2 regions of the Rhodococcus sp. GQ147 genome follow, and region 1 is predicted to be linked to the other one. Evidence: riboswitches for the same ligand, from Rfam matches in the RefSeq annotation. Region 1 holds a riboswitch; the other holds the start of a gene.
What was found. A riboswitch is a leader RNA that binds a small molecule or an ion and turns the genes downstream of it on or off. The one in region 1 is predicted to bind thiamine pyrophosphate.
Positions count from the first base shown of each region.

Region 2: another riboswitch for thiamine pyrophosphate. It lies ahead of AC6CID_RS03770 (ABC transporter substrate-binding protein); the one in region 1 lies ahead of thiC (phosphomethylpyrimidine synthase ThiC).

Region 1 is NZ_JCAXDU010000020.1:2,152-9,191, reverse strand. Features, by position in the region: gene AC6CID_RS20205 (NAD-dependent succinate-semialdehyde dehydrogenase) at 1-594, shown strand, start outside; gene AC6CID_RS20200 (HpcH/HpaI aldolase/citrate lyase family protein) at 710-1,591, shown strand; gene thiC (phosphomethylpyrimidine synthase ThiC) at 2,293-4,050, opposite strand; TPP riboswitch at 4,049-4,158, opposite strand; gene AC6CID_RS20190 (hypothetical protein) at 4,262-4,675, opposite strand; partial or broken gene AC6CID_RS20185 (substrate-binding protein) at 4,795-6,061, shown strand; gene AC6CID_RS20180 (hypothetical protein) at 6,784-7,040, shown strand, end outside.
Region 2 is NZ_JCAXDU010000002.1:298,831-305,870, reverse strand. Features, by position in the region: gene AC6CID_RS03790 (lipase family protein) at 1-1,206, opposite strand, end outside; tRNA gene AC6CID_RS03785 (tRNA-Leu) at 1,554-1,627, shown strand; gene AC6CID_RS03780 (ABC transporter ATP-binding protein) at 1,748-2,518, opposite strand; gene AC6CID_RS03775 (ABC transporter permease) at 2,515-3,300, opposite strand; gene AC6CID_RS03770 (ABC transporter substrate-binding protein) at 3,278-4,345, opposite strand; TPP riboswitch at 4,328-4,424, opposite strand; gene AC6CID_RS03765 (hypothetical protein) at 4,743-6,455, shown strand; gene AC6CID_RS03760 (hypothetical protein) at 6,463-6,609, opposite strand; gene AC6CID_RS03755 (hypothetical protein) at 6,829-7,026, shown strand.

The DNA.
Region 1 (7,040 bases):
GGTGAAGCCTGTACTGCCGCCAATCGACTGCTCGTACACAATTCGATCCGGGAAGAGTTCACTCGTGCTCTGTGCGATCGGATCGCCGCGACAACAGTGGGTCCCGGTTACGAAGACGACGTCACGCTTGGTCCGTTGATCAATGCCAAGCAACGCAACGCGGTTGCAGCACTGGTCGATGAAGCCGTTGCTGCCGGAGCACGCGTGCGCACGGGCGGGACACCCATCGACGGTCCCGGCTACTTCTACCAACCGACCGTCATCGACAATGTACCTGCCGGTGCACGCATCCTCAGTGAAGAGATCTTCGGTCCGGTTGCGGTCATCACAGGCTTCGACACCGAGGCCGAAGTAGTCGCGAGCGCAAACGACACCGACTACGGATTGGCTGCCTACTTCTACACGCAGAACCTCGATCGAGCGTCCCGAGTCGCTCGCGCCCTCGAATTCGGGATGGTCGGCGTGAACCGGGGCATTATTTCCGATCCAGCGGCTCCCTTCGGCGGCATCAAGCAGTCCGGGTTGGGCAGCGAGGGCGGCAGCGAAGGAATCGAAGAGTACCTCAACACCAAGTACATCGCTCTGACCCCCTGACAGTTGTTCATGGCAACTGTCCTGCAGAAATCGGAGATTCCAGGACTCGTCCGCACAGCATCGATAATCCACAACATCCACTGATTCGAATAAATACTGGAGATCGACAACAACGATGTCATTCGACTTCGAGGAACCCGATGCAGCCCGGGAAGCGCGAACCGAGCTGGCACGCCTTGCCCGATCATGGCTACTCGTCCCCCCTACCGATCTCGCGCGGTTGCATACCGCGGTCGCTACCAGTCCGGACTGCCTTGTCCTCGATCTCGAGGATGGAGTGCCCTACAGGGAGAAAACATCTGCACGGACAGTTGCGGCGCAGTGGCTTCGCGACAGAGTCGGTTGGGTCCGAGTCAACGACGCTTCGACCCGTGAACTTGCACTCGACCTGGAAATACTCCGCGATTCGCCGGGCCTTACCGGAATTGTTCTTGCAAAAACCGAGAGTCCGCAAGACATCGACATCGTGTCTGCCGCACTCCCCCATGTCCCGATCGTCGCTATGGTCGAGACTGCTTCCTCGCTTCGTCAGGCCGACCGTATCGCTGAATGCTCACCGGTCGTGCGCTTGGCCTTCGGCATCAGAGACTTCTGCAGCGACCTCGACATCGATGGGACACCAGAAGGCCTGGCGTATGCACGCTCGACCCTCGTCATCGCCAGCAAGACGGCGGAAATCGCAGCGCCTATCGACGGCCCGAGCGCTGCGGATGATCGGGATATCGTCGCAGCCGACATCGACACAGCCAAAAAGTTCGGCATGACCGGAAAATTGTCGGTTCGGGCGCGTCACGTCGACACGATCAACGAGAGATTCTCCCCGTCGGCCGATTCAGTCTCACAAGCGCATGCCACTATCGCCGAACTCGGCCCCTGCGGGGAGAACATCGAGACGGGAGCCGATCGGCCGCGCTTCATCTCAGCCACTGCCGTGCTTTCCAGATCTCGGTACTTCGGCCGCTTGGAGGCGACCAAATCCGCCTCTCTTGCCCAGTAGTCGGCGCGTTCACGCTGCTCTGATCAGCACCGTCAACGCTGCAAGGGTCTCGGGTGCGGTGTACCTGCCCGGGTCAAGAACCCGCAAGGCATCATCGAGAAGACTGATTACCGCGCGGAGATGGTGGACAACACCGCCGCGCGAGGTCGACGCCGAGCGAATGCGGGATGGTCCGGACGCGTTCCAGCGCGTGTGCAGCGACCGCCGATCCCGGAAGCAGAATCGACCGGGGCGACGATCACGACCGCTCTTCCGAGACGGCCGCCTGCCGTGACACGGTGAGGGGAACGGCAACCCGCACCGTGTCACGGCAGGCGTCGAGACCACCCGGCAACTACTCCTCGGTGCCTCGAAGCTGAGCGAGTCACAAGTGCAGGTCACCCCCGATTCGGCAGCGAGGTGGGCGATGTCGTCACCGCCTCGCCCGCCGGCACCCGATCACTGCTACAGCGAACCCCGCTCACACATGGGCACTTTCGTTGAGCACGAGTGGGTACCGCCGCTGAATCTCATTCCCCTCGTACTCGAACCCGGACGGTCGCCGGCACCGCGAAACCGCACATCGATGCCGACTCCGTCCTCGACCACCTTCGTCATCGCGACACAACGTCACCCGGCAGAGCAAGTGCGGGCGTGCGTCAAGCCGCTGAGGGCGTTGCGTCCGTGTCCTCTCGTCACCTGGACTCAACGCCCCTGCGACCTCAGTTGTCCTGTGTCACACGCTTACTTTCGGAGGACAGGACAGTAGGGGCATCCAAATACACCGTGCTGCCAGCGGCCCTGAACTGGTCGGACATATGTTGCATCCCGGCGACGGCGGCCTGGTCGGCGGCGTCACCGAACCTGGTCCGGATGTCTTGGGAGATACGCATCGAGCAGAACTTCGGCCCACACATCGAGCAGAAGTGCGCTGTCTTGGCCGGTTCGGCCGGAAGCGTCTCGTCATGGAACTGCTCGGCCGTATCCGGATCCAGCGACAGAGCGAACTGATCCCGCCACCGAAACTCGAAACGCGCCTTCGACAACGCGTCGTCACGCTCGACGGCACCGGGATGGCCCTTGGCGATGTCGGCGGCATGAGCGGCGATCTTGTACGTGATGACCCCGGTCTTCACGTCGTCCCGATTCGGCAGTCCCAGATGCTCCTTCGGGGTGACATAACACAGCATCGCGGTGCCATGGCGGGCGATCTCGGTGGCCCCGATCGCGGAGGTGATGTGGTCGTAGCCCGGAGCAATGTCGGTCACCAGCGGCCCCAGGGTGTAGAAAGGCGCTCCATGACATAGCTTCTGCTGACGCTCCACATTTTCCCGCACCCGATGGATCGGGATGTGGCCAGGGCCTTCGACCATCACCTGAACGTCGTGAGCCCAGGCACGGGTGGTCAGTTCGGCAAGAGTGTCCAGTTCGGCGTACTGCGCGGCGTCATTGGCGTCGGCGATCGACCCCGGTCGCAGCCCGTCCCCGAGGGAAAATGCCACGTCGTAGCGGGCGAAGATCTCACACAGTTCGTCGAAGTGGGTGTAGAGAAAATTTTCCTCGTGATGGGCGAGGCACCAACCGGCCATGATCGACCCACCTCGGGAGACGATGCCGGTGAGCCGCTCGGCCGTGAGCGGTACGTAGCGCAGCAGCACTCCGGCGTGGATGGTCATGTAGTCCACACCCTGCTCACACTGCTCGATCACGGTGTCGCGGAAGATCTCCCACGTCAGCGCATCGGCCTGGCCGGCGACCTTCTCCAGAGCCTGGTAGATCGGCACCGTGCCGATCGGCACCGGGGAGTTGCGAATGATCCATTCTCGGGTGGTGTGGATATCTTCGCCGGTGGACAGGTCCATCACAGTGTCCGCGCCCCAACGGGTGGCCCAGCGCATCTTGTCGACTTCGTCGACGATGGAGCTGGTCACCGCTGAGTTGCCGATGTTGGCATTGATCTTCACCAGGAAGGACTTGCCGATGATCATCGGCTCGGACTCGGGGTGGTTGACGTTGGCGGGGATGATCGCCCGACCCGCCGCCACCTCCGAGCGCACCAGTTCCACGTCGCAGTTCTCCCGCAGCGCCACGAACCGCATTTCCTGGGTGATGATCCCCGCCCGGGCATAGTGCATCTGCGTGACCGTCCGGCCTGTCTTCGCTCGCACCGGGACAGGTCGGGGCCCCTTCCACTCCTGGGACGCCTCTCCACGCCGCACAGCCGAGCGGCCATCGTCGAGCAGATCCCGCTCTCGCCCCGGGTAGTGCTCGACGTCGCCGCGAGCAGCAATCCAGTCGGCGCGCGTCGGCGGGAGCCCGACCAGCGGATCGCTACCGGGACCTGCAGTGCGGTAGACCTGCAGCGGCGGGTTCGGCACCCCGCCGGGAGAGTCGTTCAAGCGGATCTCTGTGACAGGTACACGCAGGTCGTGTTCCTCGTCGTGGACATAGCTCAGGGCATGCGAATTGGATGCACTCATCGGAATCGTTCCTACTTCCTTCGCCGGCATTACCCGGGCAGGTTCGACGGTCGCAGGCTGCCTCAGCCCGATCTCAGCCCCTGCAATAGGGCTCCCGTGGGGACGTCACAGACCCTAACACCCGACTCGTCTCGCTGCAGATGTAGCTGGTCCGGTCGTCGGAGCGGTGCGAAGTCGGCCCGTCCTGTGCGAGCTACGAGGAGGTACTCTTCTATACGTCATCGACTGTTGACTCGAGGAGATCGGGATCTTGTCCGCACAGCTGGCCTTCGATGCCCTCGCTGACCCTGTGCGGTGAGCCATTCTCACTGTGCTGGCAGAGCGCGATGAGTGCAGTGTCAATGAACTGGTCGACCAGATCGACAGCGTGGGACGCACCGGCGTTTCGAACCACCTCCGGATCCTGCGGCACGCGGGATTGGTCACCGAACGCAAGGCCGGACGCTTCCGTTTCTACTCGATCGACCCGGCCGGTCCCGCCCGGGACGTCATCGCGATGTTGCAGGAAGTGTTTCGAGGAGCCCTGGTAGATGCCGTCGAGGCTGCCGATCGCACCGCTGCCACCGATACATCTCTGTGACGTGCATAGCTTCCAGGAAACACGGTGACCCAGGTCGTACTGCACGCGGAAGAGTGGACCGCATCCCCACCCTCGGTGGCCTACAGCCTTTCGGAGCAGGCGAAGAGGCGGGATGGCTGTTCGGCGGGGTATGCGATCGGGTCGAACCCGGCGCTGCCGTGCGTATGGCGGTCCACCTCAGCGGTTCCGGCGCAGAACCGGTCGAGATTCTCGGCCGTATCGCTGCTGCGCGTCCGTATGTGTACCTCGATATCGTGCACGACCAGCCTTGGCGGGGGCTTATCAAACTTCGTTTCGGAGCCGCCGATGGAGGCACGAGAGTTCGGCTCATCGCCGAACTCGACCAGCCCGGATTGGAATGGTTGATGCGGCGTCGAGGGTTCCCTACCGCTCGAAACGCCTCGCCCCATCCCCGTCTGGGCTTGTTGACGTCGAAATCCGGACCCTGCAGCCCCTTCGCTACCTCAATCGACAACGCTGCCATGCTGGCGCTCGAGGAAATCAATGCCGAGGGTGGCATTCATGGCCGACGGGTCGAGTTGATCGTGGGCGATGACGCCACAGACCCGGAGACCGGCGTCATGGAAGCGCGGCGACTCGTTCAGGCAGGCTGCCGGACCATCCTGATCGCCACCACATCGGCTACCTATACCGCAGTTGCCGAGGCGCTCGGCGATGCACCCGTGCTGCTGGTGCAGCCGGTCATGAACGAAGGAGGCAGCGGCGGTCGTCTCCGTCTCCAACTCGGGGAGCGGCCGGGCGATCAGTTGGCAACAGCTACGAAACCACTCACGCAGATGGAGGGGGTGCGACGATCGTTTCTGGCCGGCAACGATTATTGTTGGCCGCGAACGACACATGGCTTGGCTCGCCAACTGTTGCCCCGGTACGGCGCCCGAATCGTCGGTGAAGAGTTCGCATCGATGAGGACTCGAGACTTCGCTCAGATCGTCGAATCGATTCAGAAATCGGGAGCCGACATCGTCCCTCGTCGGATCTGATGCTGTTGAGTTCGAACGTCAGTGTTATGCAATGGGGTTGCGGGATCGGTGCATAACACTGGCGCCGGCATTGGAAGAGTCCATGCTGACGTACATCAGCGACGAAGCAGCCCGTGGTCTGCACTCCGTCTCGGGGTATTTCCAAGGATTACAAACGGAGGGCAACGCCTCGTTTCTGAGGAGGTACCGGGCGCAATTCGGTCCTTGGGCACCGCCGCTGTCGACGTTGAGCGAGTCTGTGTTCGAGGCAGTTCACATATGGTGGCAGGCTGCCCGGAAAGCGGAGGATAGCGAGCGGATCGCCGCGGCAATGCGTCACGGGGAGTTCCAGCTACCGCGGGGTACTGTCACTTTGAGCGAGGACCGACTCGGGCAGCAGCTGCATGTGACGAAAGCGGCTGGCACGGAACTGTATCCCGCCATCGGATAGGCCGAGACCACGCGTGCTGGTACAGAAGACGAGGGCATCGATCTCGGTCATATCGATGTGGCCACTCCGTCTACATCCTCGTTCCCGGCCGGGCGGATGTGCGACCAGCGAGTGCAACTCGGAGTCGTCGGCGCATCAGTGTCGCCAGGATTGTTTCCGGTTACGACCAGGCCTCGCGTTATCGTCATTCGACGCGATGTCGATGCCGGTCAGGGCGACGATTACCGCTGCCAGATCCTCCTCTGTGGGATCGGGACCGGATGCGGAGGTCGAGATTTTCTGCGAGATCTGTTGCCCTCTCGGGGGTGGCTCTGCCTTCATTCTCCTCTTCTTTCTTGGTGACTTCTCGCTGCGGCACTTCCGGCCACAGTCAGCATCTATGAGCTCGCTCCGAGTGCAGACCGCTCCCAATCCCTTCCGGCAGGAGTCGTCGAGCGCCTTACAGTCGCGAAGCGGGCAACAGTGCGCTCGATCTTCTTGCCATCAGCGCAGCTGGGGCAGAGTGGGTGCGCAGCAATTGAACTCAGGCTAGCGAGCAGCTGTCGGACTGTCCATAGCGCGACGGTCCGATACGAGCGAGACTCGTCTGTATGACGGCGATGCTCCTGGCCGTTCCCCTCACGAGCGCGTGCACCCTCCCCGGACCCGGCGCGGCATCGCCAGGTGAGGACACAGGTGCGCCGACCTCCACCCCGTGGGTCTCGTATGCGCATCCGCTGCGGGTGACCACCACCGGCGGTATTCTGCACCTCGACGGTCACCCCTGGTGGCCGACCGGCTTCAACGCCTATCAACTGGCTACGGATTGGACGGTCAACGCCGGTTGCGGAGCGATGGTGGATCTGGACTCCTACTTCTCGTCTCGCCAACCGGGGACAGTGACCCGATTCAACGCCTTTCAGAATCTGGCCGTGGACAAGCGCAACGGCAAGCTGAACTTCGAACCGATCGATGCGGTGTTTACAGCTACGCAACGGCA
Region 2 (7,040 bases), on a different contig from region 1:
GTCGAGGAAGTCCAGCGCACCCGGCAAGCCGATCACGGCGGCAGTGATGTGATCCGGGCTCGGCACGAGTTCGGTCCGCACCGCCACCCCGGCGTCGCAGTACCTGCGCAGCGTCGTGGAGATCGCATCGAGAGGAATCAGCACGTCGGTCGGTGAATGCCACTCGTACACCGGGGCATTCGGCACTGTCGCGACCTTCTCGACGCTGTTCTCCATCAGCACCTCCTGCACGGTCGGGCTGTCGAGCAGGGCAAGGCCCGCCGCAGCGTCGGCGACGTCGGCCATGCTGCGACCGGCACCGGCGAGCAGGATTTCGTTGGTGCACGCGTTGGCGATGCGGTCGCGCAGTTCCCGCCCCGCACCGTTGAGCTGCTCGCTGACCGGCATGCGGTCCGGGTACTCACGTTCGAGGCCGAGGGCGGCCGCCATCGCCAATCCGAAGGCGGGATGCGCGGATTCGCCGAGTTCCCGGGCCATCTCGCCGATGTCCATCGGGACGCCACCGTAGGCGGAGCCGACGATCGGGATCTCGGGCGCGTAGGTCGGGGCGAGTGCTGCAGCCATCGCTGTCGCCATCCCGCCGCCGGAGTAGCCGGCGATGCCGACCGGACTGTCGGCGAGTTCGAGCGGTGCGTAGCGTTGCGCGGCCCGGATGCCGTCGAGGGTGATCTGCCCGCCGACCTTCGCGGCGCCGTAGGCGCTGTTCGGTCCGAGATGATCGGGAACGGCCAGCGACCAGCCGCGCTGGATCGCGATGAGCAGGCCGGGAGACTCCCGGATCCCTCGCAGTGGGTTCGGTGCGTACAGCGCCGTCGACGGCGCGCATTCGAGCCCGAGTGCGTTGATGATGGCTTGGTACGAGACGAGCGGACGACCCGGCGCCCCACCCTGAGGGGACAGCACGGTGGTCACTGCGGAGATCGGTTCGCCGGCGGAGTTCGTCGACCGGAACTTCAACTGGACGGCGTCGGTGCCGGGAAATCCGAGCGGCGGCGGAAGGACGCGCGCGGCGAGGACGTCACCGGGCTGCCGATCGGCGATGTCGTCGGGGGTGCTGTAGAAGGAGTCGTTCACGGACGCGGGGTAGACGATGCCTTCGGCCTGTGCGGAGGGTGCGGCCACCAGGCTCGGCGTCGCTGCCAGGGCCATGACGGCTACTGCGGTGGCGAGTCGCCCGGTCAGTGGGCGTGCGGTCGTGAAGCGCATCCATGGTCCTTCTCTTCGTGCCCGGTTCACCAACCGGCTGTCCGCTGTGTACTTGTCTCCCCGCAGGATGTCGGCCGGAAATCGAGGTGCGTTACAGCCCGGGCGAGGAGCACATTCGAAGTCGGATCCGAGGAGGTCGAGGAGCAATGAGGATCGAACCTTGCACGGCCGAACGACGAAGTGACGTACTCGATCTCTCCCTCCGGGCGTGGCGTCCCGTCCTCGGGCTGTACCGGCCTCCGTCTACGAGGGGACAGGATACGAACGCCGTCCCGTCGCACGGTACTTCAAGAACCTCGCGCCCCGGCGCGGTGGTGGACAGTCGTGAACGCTAATGTGATCCCCACGCCCCTATAGCCCAATTGGCAGAGGCAGCGGACTTAAAATCCGCACAGTGTGGGTTCGAGTCCCACTGGGGGCACAGGTCCGGGGTCGTCCCCGATGCATCCGCTACCGCTCTCGCTATCCGCTACAGCAATTTGCCGTAGCGGATAGCGAATCTTGTAGCGGATGCACTGGTGGCGAACAGTTCGGCCGGCGACTATCCCGAGGGCAACCTCTGCTGCTTCTCGTGTCGTGACCGGTGCAGGACCTCCATGAGCTCGTGTTCGAGCGCCACGAACTCGCTCGACACGCACGTCTCCAGGGTTCGAGGTCGGGGCAGGTGCACACGCAGCTCGTGCTGCACCCGCGTCGGTCGCGGACCGAGGACGACGACCCGATCGGACAGCAACACCGCCTCGCGGACGTCGTGCGTCACCATCAGCACCGTCCACCGATGCTGCTGCCACACCTGCTGCAACCACAGTTGCATCTCGGTGCGGGTCAGCGAATCGAGTGCGCCGAACGGCTCGTCGAGCAGGAGCACGTCGCGCCCCTGCAGCACCGTGCGTGCGAGCGACGCGCGTTGACGCATACCGCCCGACAGTTGGTGCGGGGCAGCGTCCTCGAAGCCGGCCAGGCCGAAGGTCGGCAGCAGTTCGCGGGCGCGGGCACGAGCGTCGGATCGCTGTACACCCTGCACCTCGAGCCCGAGTGTGCAGTTGTCGAGCACCGTCCGCCACGGGAACAGCAGGTCCTTCTGCGGCATCAGCGCGACCTGCCCGGGTGCCGCGGGGGAGTCGCCGACGAGAACCTCTCCGGTGTCGGGTTGCTCGAGTCCCGCGACGATCGAGAACAGCGTCGACTTGCCGCACCCACTCGGCCCGATGAGGGACACGAACTCGCCGGGCTCCACAGCACAGTCGATGCCGTCGATCACCGCCCGGTCGCCGTACGACTTGTGGACCGAGGCCACCGTCACCGCATTCATCTCTCACCCCTCGTGAGCGCCCACGGCGCGACCATCCGTTCGACGACGAACGTCAGCGCGTACAGCAGGAGTGACAGAGCAGCGGTCACCACTACGGCAGCGAGCACGAGATCGGTGCGGAACGAGTTCTTCTGCGTGCTCATGTAGATGCCCAGACCGGATGTCGCGCCGACGTATTCGGCGAACACCGCACCCACGACGGCGTAGGTGATGCCGATCCGCAGGGCGGTGAAGAAGCGGGGGAGCGCGGATGGCAGGCGCACGTAACGGAACTGCTGCCACCGCGACGCGCCCATACTGCGTAGCAACGCGCCCGCCTCCCGGTCGGCCGCCGCGAACCCTTCGAGCAGCCCGATCGCGACGGGGAAGAACGTCACCAGCGCGATGACGAGGATCTTCGGTAGCAGTCCGAAACCGAACCAGATGATCATCAACGGCGCGATCGCGATGATCGGCAGGGTCTGCGACACCACGAACAACGGCACGAGGGCCCGCCGCAACCAAGGCGAGAAGTCTACGACGATCGCGAGGGCCCACGCCAGTGCCAGCGACACGGCGAACCCGACCATCGTGACCTGCAGAGTGGACCAGGCGTGCCCGGCGATGTCGACGCGATGAGACCACCCCTGCGTGAGAACGCGTGCGGGGGAGGGCAACACCTGCGGGCGGACACCGCTCACCACGACGTACGACTGCCAGATCGCGACCAGAGCCCCGGCGATGAGCAGCGCGGGAAGGAGCCGACGTGCGCGGCCGATGCTATCGGTCTTCGAGGTAGTCATCGGTGACATAGGTCGACCAGTCCGGCTCGGTCGTCAACGGGCTGCCGTCGGGTCCGGACAGCACGCCGTTCTCGTACAGGAACCGGGCATAGCCCGACCATTTCCCGGCGTCGAGGACTCCGACGGCGCCGGAGGCGTCACGCATGTACTCGGCGGCGAGCATGCGCTGGCTCTCGTAGACGAGTTCCTCGTCGGGGAAGGCCCCGGGGTTCGCCTCGAGCAGAGCCCGGGCTCCACGATCGGGGTCGTCGGCGGCGATCCGGTAACCCTGGTGCAGCGCCTGCACGAAAGCGCGTGCCTGCTCCGGGTTCTCCGTCATCCAGTCCTCGTTGCCGTCGACGACGATCGCGTACGCGTCGGGGAAGCCGTAGTCGGTGAAGCCGAAGTACCGCATGGGCAGGCCGCGGTGCTCGGCCTCGAGACCCTCCCACGCCAGGTACGACACGGTGAAGTCGGCGGTCGACGAGTAGACGGCCTCGTACGACGACGTCCCGAGCGTCACGTTCTCGAACTCACCGCGACCACCGTCGTTGCGGATCACTTCGGCGAGCATCTCGTCCTCACCAGGGTTGGCGAAGCCCGCGAAGGTCTTGCCGTCGAGATCCGCCGGCCGCGTGATCTCGGCGTTGTCGGCCCGCACGGCGATCCCCGTCGCCCAGTGCTGCAGCGGTGCGAGGACCGCGACGGTCCGGGACCCGGCGGCTCTGGCGATGGTCGATGTGGCGTGCGTGGAGATTCCGAACTCGGCGCTACCCGCGTCGACGAGGGTGTCGGGGGTCGCGTTGTTGTACGGCAGGATCTCGACGTCGAGACCCGCATCGGCGAACAGACCTTCCTGCTGCGCCACGTACAGGCCGGTGTGATTGGTGTTGGGCGTCCAGTCCAACGCGAATCGGATGGTGTCGCTCCCGGAATCGGACGAGCACCCGACGACCGCGGAGAGTGCGGCGACGAGGGTGAGCAGTCCGGCGAGAGTCCGCCGCGCCTTCACTGCGCGGGCAGGGGACGGATCGATGTGGGTACAGGCGTGGTCATGTCGGGACATCCCTTCGTCAGCATTACCTGGTCAGGTTCGACGGGTGTGATCTCAGCCCCGCTCGTGCGGAGCACCCCGTGTCACGGGCGACCCTAGCACCATGCCCTCCTGGGGCCGCCGGGACGGGAGCAGAACGGAAGATGTGACCCGAAGTTACGGAAATGCCCAGGTCAGGATGTCACCCTCACATTTCACCCGCAACGGAAGGATCGAAGATCCCGACTCTTCGAGTGATGGTCCCTGCCACCTCCCCCGAACGGCAGGGACCGTCGCTCTGCGCATGTCTCTCCCTTGCGCGGACGATGAAGGGCCGTCGGTGAACTCCGACGGGTCCGTTCTTCTGTTGTTTCCGTAGACCCGACTCCCGCAACGGTGTTCAATACGCACGAACCGATCGGGGGATGGGATGCGCGCAATGATGGGCGCCGCGATGGCTGCGGCGGTGATGGGAAGTGTCCTGACGGCATCGGTGGTGTCGGCGGAGACGAGCGGACGCACCGAAATGCCGTATGACTCGTCGGCGCCGCTGGCCGGCGAGGTGCTCGGGTCCGTGGTGTCGATACCCGTGCCGCTGCCGGCGGAAGCGGGACCGCGACCCGCCGCGTGCGACCGGTTGTCGTATCTGCGGTGGCGGTCGGCCGACGGACCGGAGAGTTCGGCCGACGCCGACCGGATCCTCGTCGCCCAGCCCGGGATCTTCGAGGGAGCGGGCGCGTTCGAGAGCGTCGCGCGCAACACCGTCGTCGCGGCCGCGGCCCGTGGTGCCCACGTCGAGTTCTGGGCACTCGACCGGCGATCGAACTGCCTCGAGGACCACACCGGTACCCGGGCGGCACTGCGGACGGGTTCGCTCGACACCGCGACCGACTACTACTTCCGCGGTGCCGAAGTGGACGGGCGACGATTCGCCGGCCACGCGAGCGGCGCCGACGTCGCGTGGCTCTCGCATGTCGGCATCGAGCAGACGCTGCGCGACCAGTACGACCTGCTGCGTCACGAACTCTCCGACCCGGAACTGCGGAAACGGAAAGTGTTGTGCGGCGGACATTCTCTCGGTGGTTTCATCACCGGCTACTTCGCGGAATGGGACTTCGACGGAGATCCCGCCACCACGGGCGACGCCGGTTACAACCAGTGCGGCGGGTACTTTGCGCTCGATACGGTGATCGAGGCGGGAGCGCCCTCCCCCGGGCAGAGTGCCCTCCCGGATCTGCCCGAAGCGGTCTCGGCGCCAGTCGATGCGTTCTTCGGCTCCATCTCGACGGCATCGCCGGTGCTGGCACTTCCCACGGTCATCAATCCCGAGACGACGAATCTGCTCGCACTCACCGGACTCGCCGCGCGACTGGACCCGGACAGCACCGACGGCATTGTCCCGCGCATGCCCGACAACCCGAACATCGACTGGACGTTGCGCACTCTGTTGTCGGGGGACTACGCGATGTTCGCGACGGGCGACCCGGATGTGCGGACGTTGAACGCGACCAACGAGGCGGTGCTCGGCGCGATCCTCGACGACAATTCGCAACCGCTGGGGTTCCTGCAGGTGAGCGTCGGATTCATTACCGGGGCGCCCGTGCGCGACAAGCTGTTTCCTGTTCCCGCCACGCCGGAGGTGCTCGGGTCGGGATTCTTCGGCGATGCGCTCAAGGCGTCGCCGGCGGTGTTCGCGGATCCGGGAGTCGTCTACCGGTGGCTCGACTACGACGAGGTGGGCACTGGGGCGTCGTCACCCGACGAGGCGCGGTACACCGATCGGGGGAGCGAGGTGACGTCGATCGCGGAGCTGGCGCGGAATCTGTCGGAGCCACCACTGGATTTCACCGAGTGGTACTTCCCGTCGAGGCTTCCGTTCGACCTCGCATCGGCGACCCGCTTCGAAGGGCATCTCCACCGCGACGGTGTCGCGCGCAATCCTGTGGTGACGCTGGTGGCGAGCGGCGGGATCCCGTTGCCGGAGAGGGATCATCCGAACGAACGCAGGTGGGTGCTGCCCGGATACAAGCACATCGATGTACTCACTGCGGCCGCTGATCAGAACGACGGGCGGCCCGAGCAGGTATCGCAGACGCTCGCCGACTTCGCAGCCGACCGAGTCGGTAGCTTCACAGTCGGATGAGGCGGGATCAGGCGCCGCGCGCGGAGAAGATCGAGGTGTAGTCGTGGGGACCGCCCACTTCGGCGACAGCGGTGACGGGTTCGGTCTCGGCGTCGGTCTCCGGAGTGGTGGGCGCGAGGAAGAGGGGTCCGTCGAATTCTTTGTTCTGGCTCATGGCCGTCCTTTCGGGTGCGGCCGGGTAGACCCGGCCGTGGGGCAGTGCGAAGAAGAGGGGCCGCGGTACACGCGGCGGGGAACTCTCACGTCCGGTTCGGAACCTTCGGGCACTGTGGTGCGAGGTTGCTCATCATGTGCGAGCCGAACGATGTCTCCACCCTACACCAGAAGGTTCGCGCGACGTTTGACCGGCGAGTCGCGTGGGAAGACACTCGGCATGGCTACCTACAGAGTGATCGACCCGACCGGGAACGTCGTGGATACCAAGGAAATCGAGAGCGCGGACGACGCGCACGCCTGGTTCGTCGACCAGCGCGCCGACAACAGCGAACTCGGCTGGCGTATGGAGGCGCAGAACGAGCAGGACGGTACCTGGCACTTCTTCGACGACACCGAAGGCACCTCCTCGAAGTAGTCCCGGCAGCACCC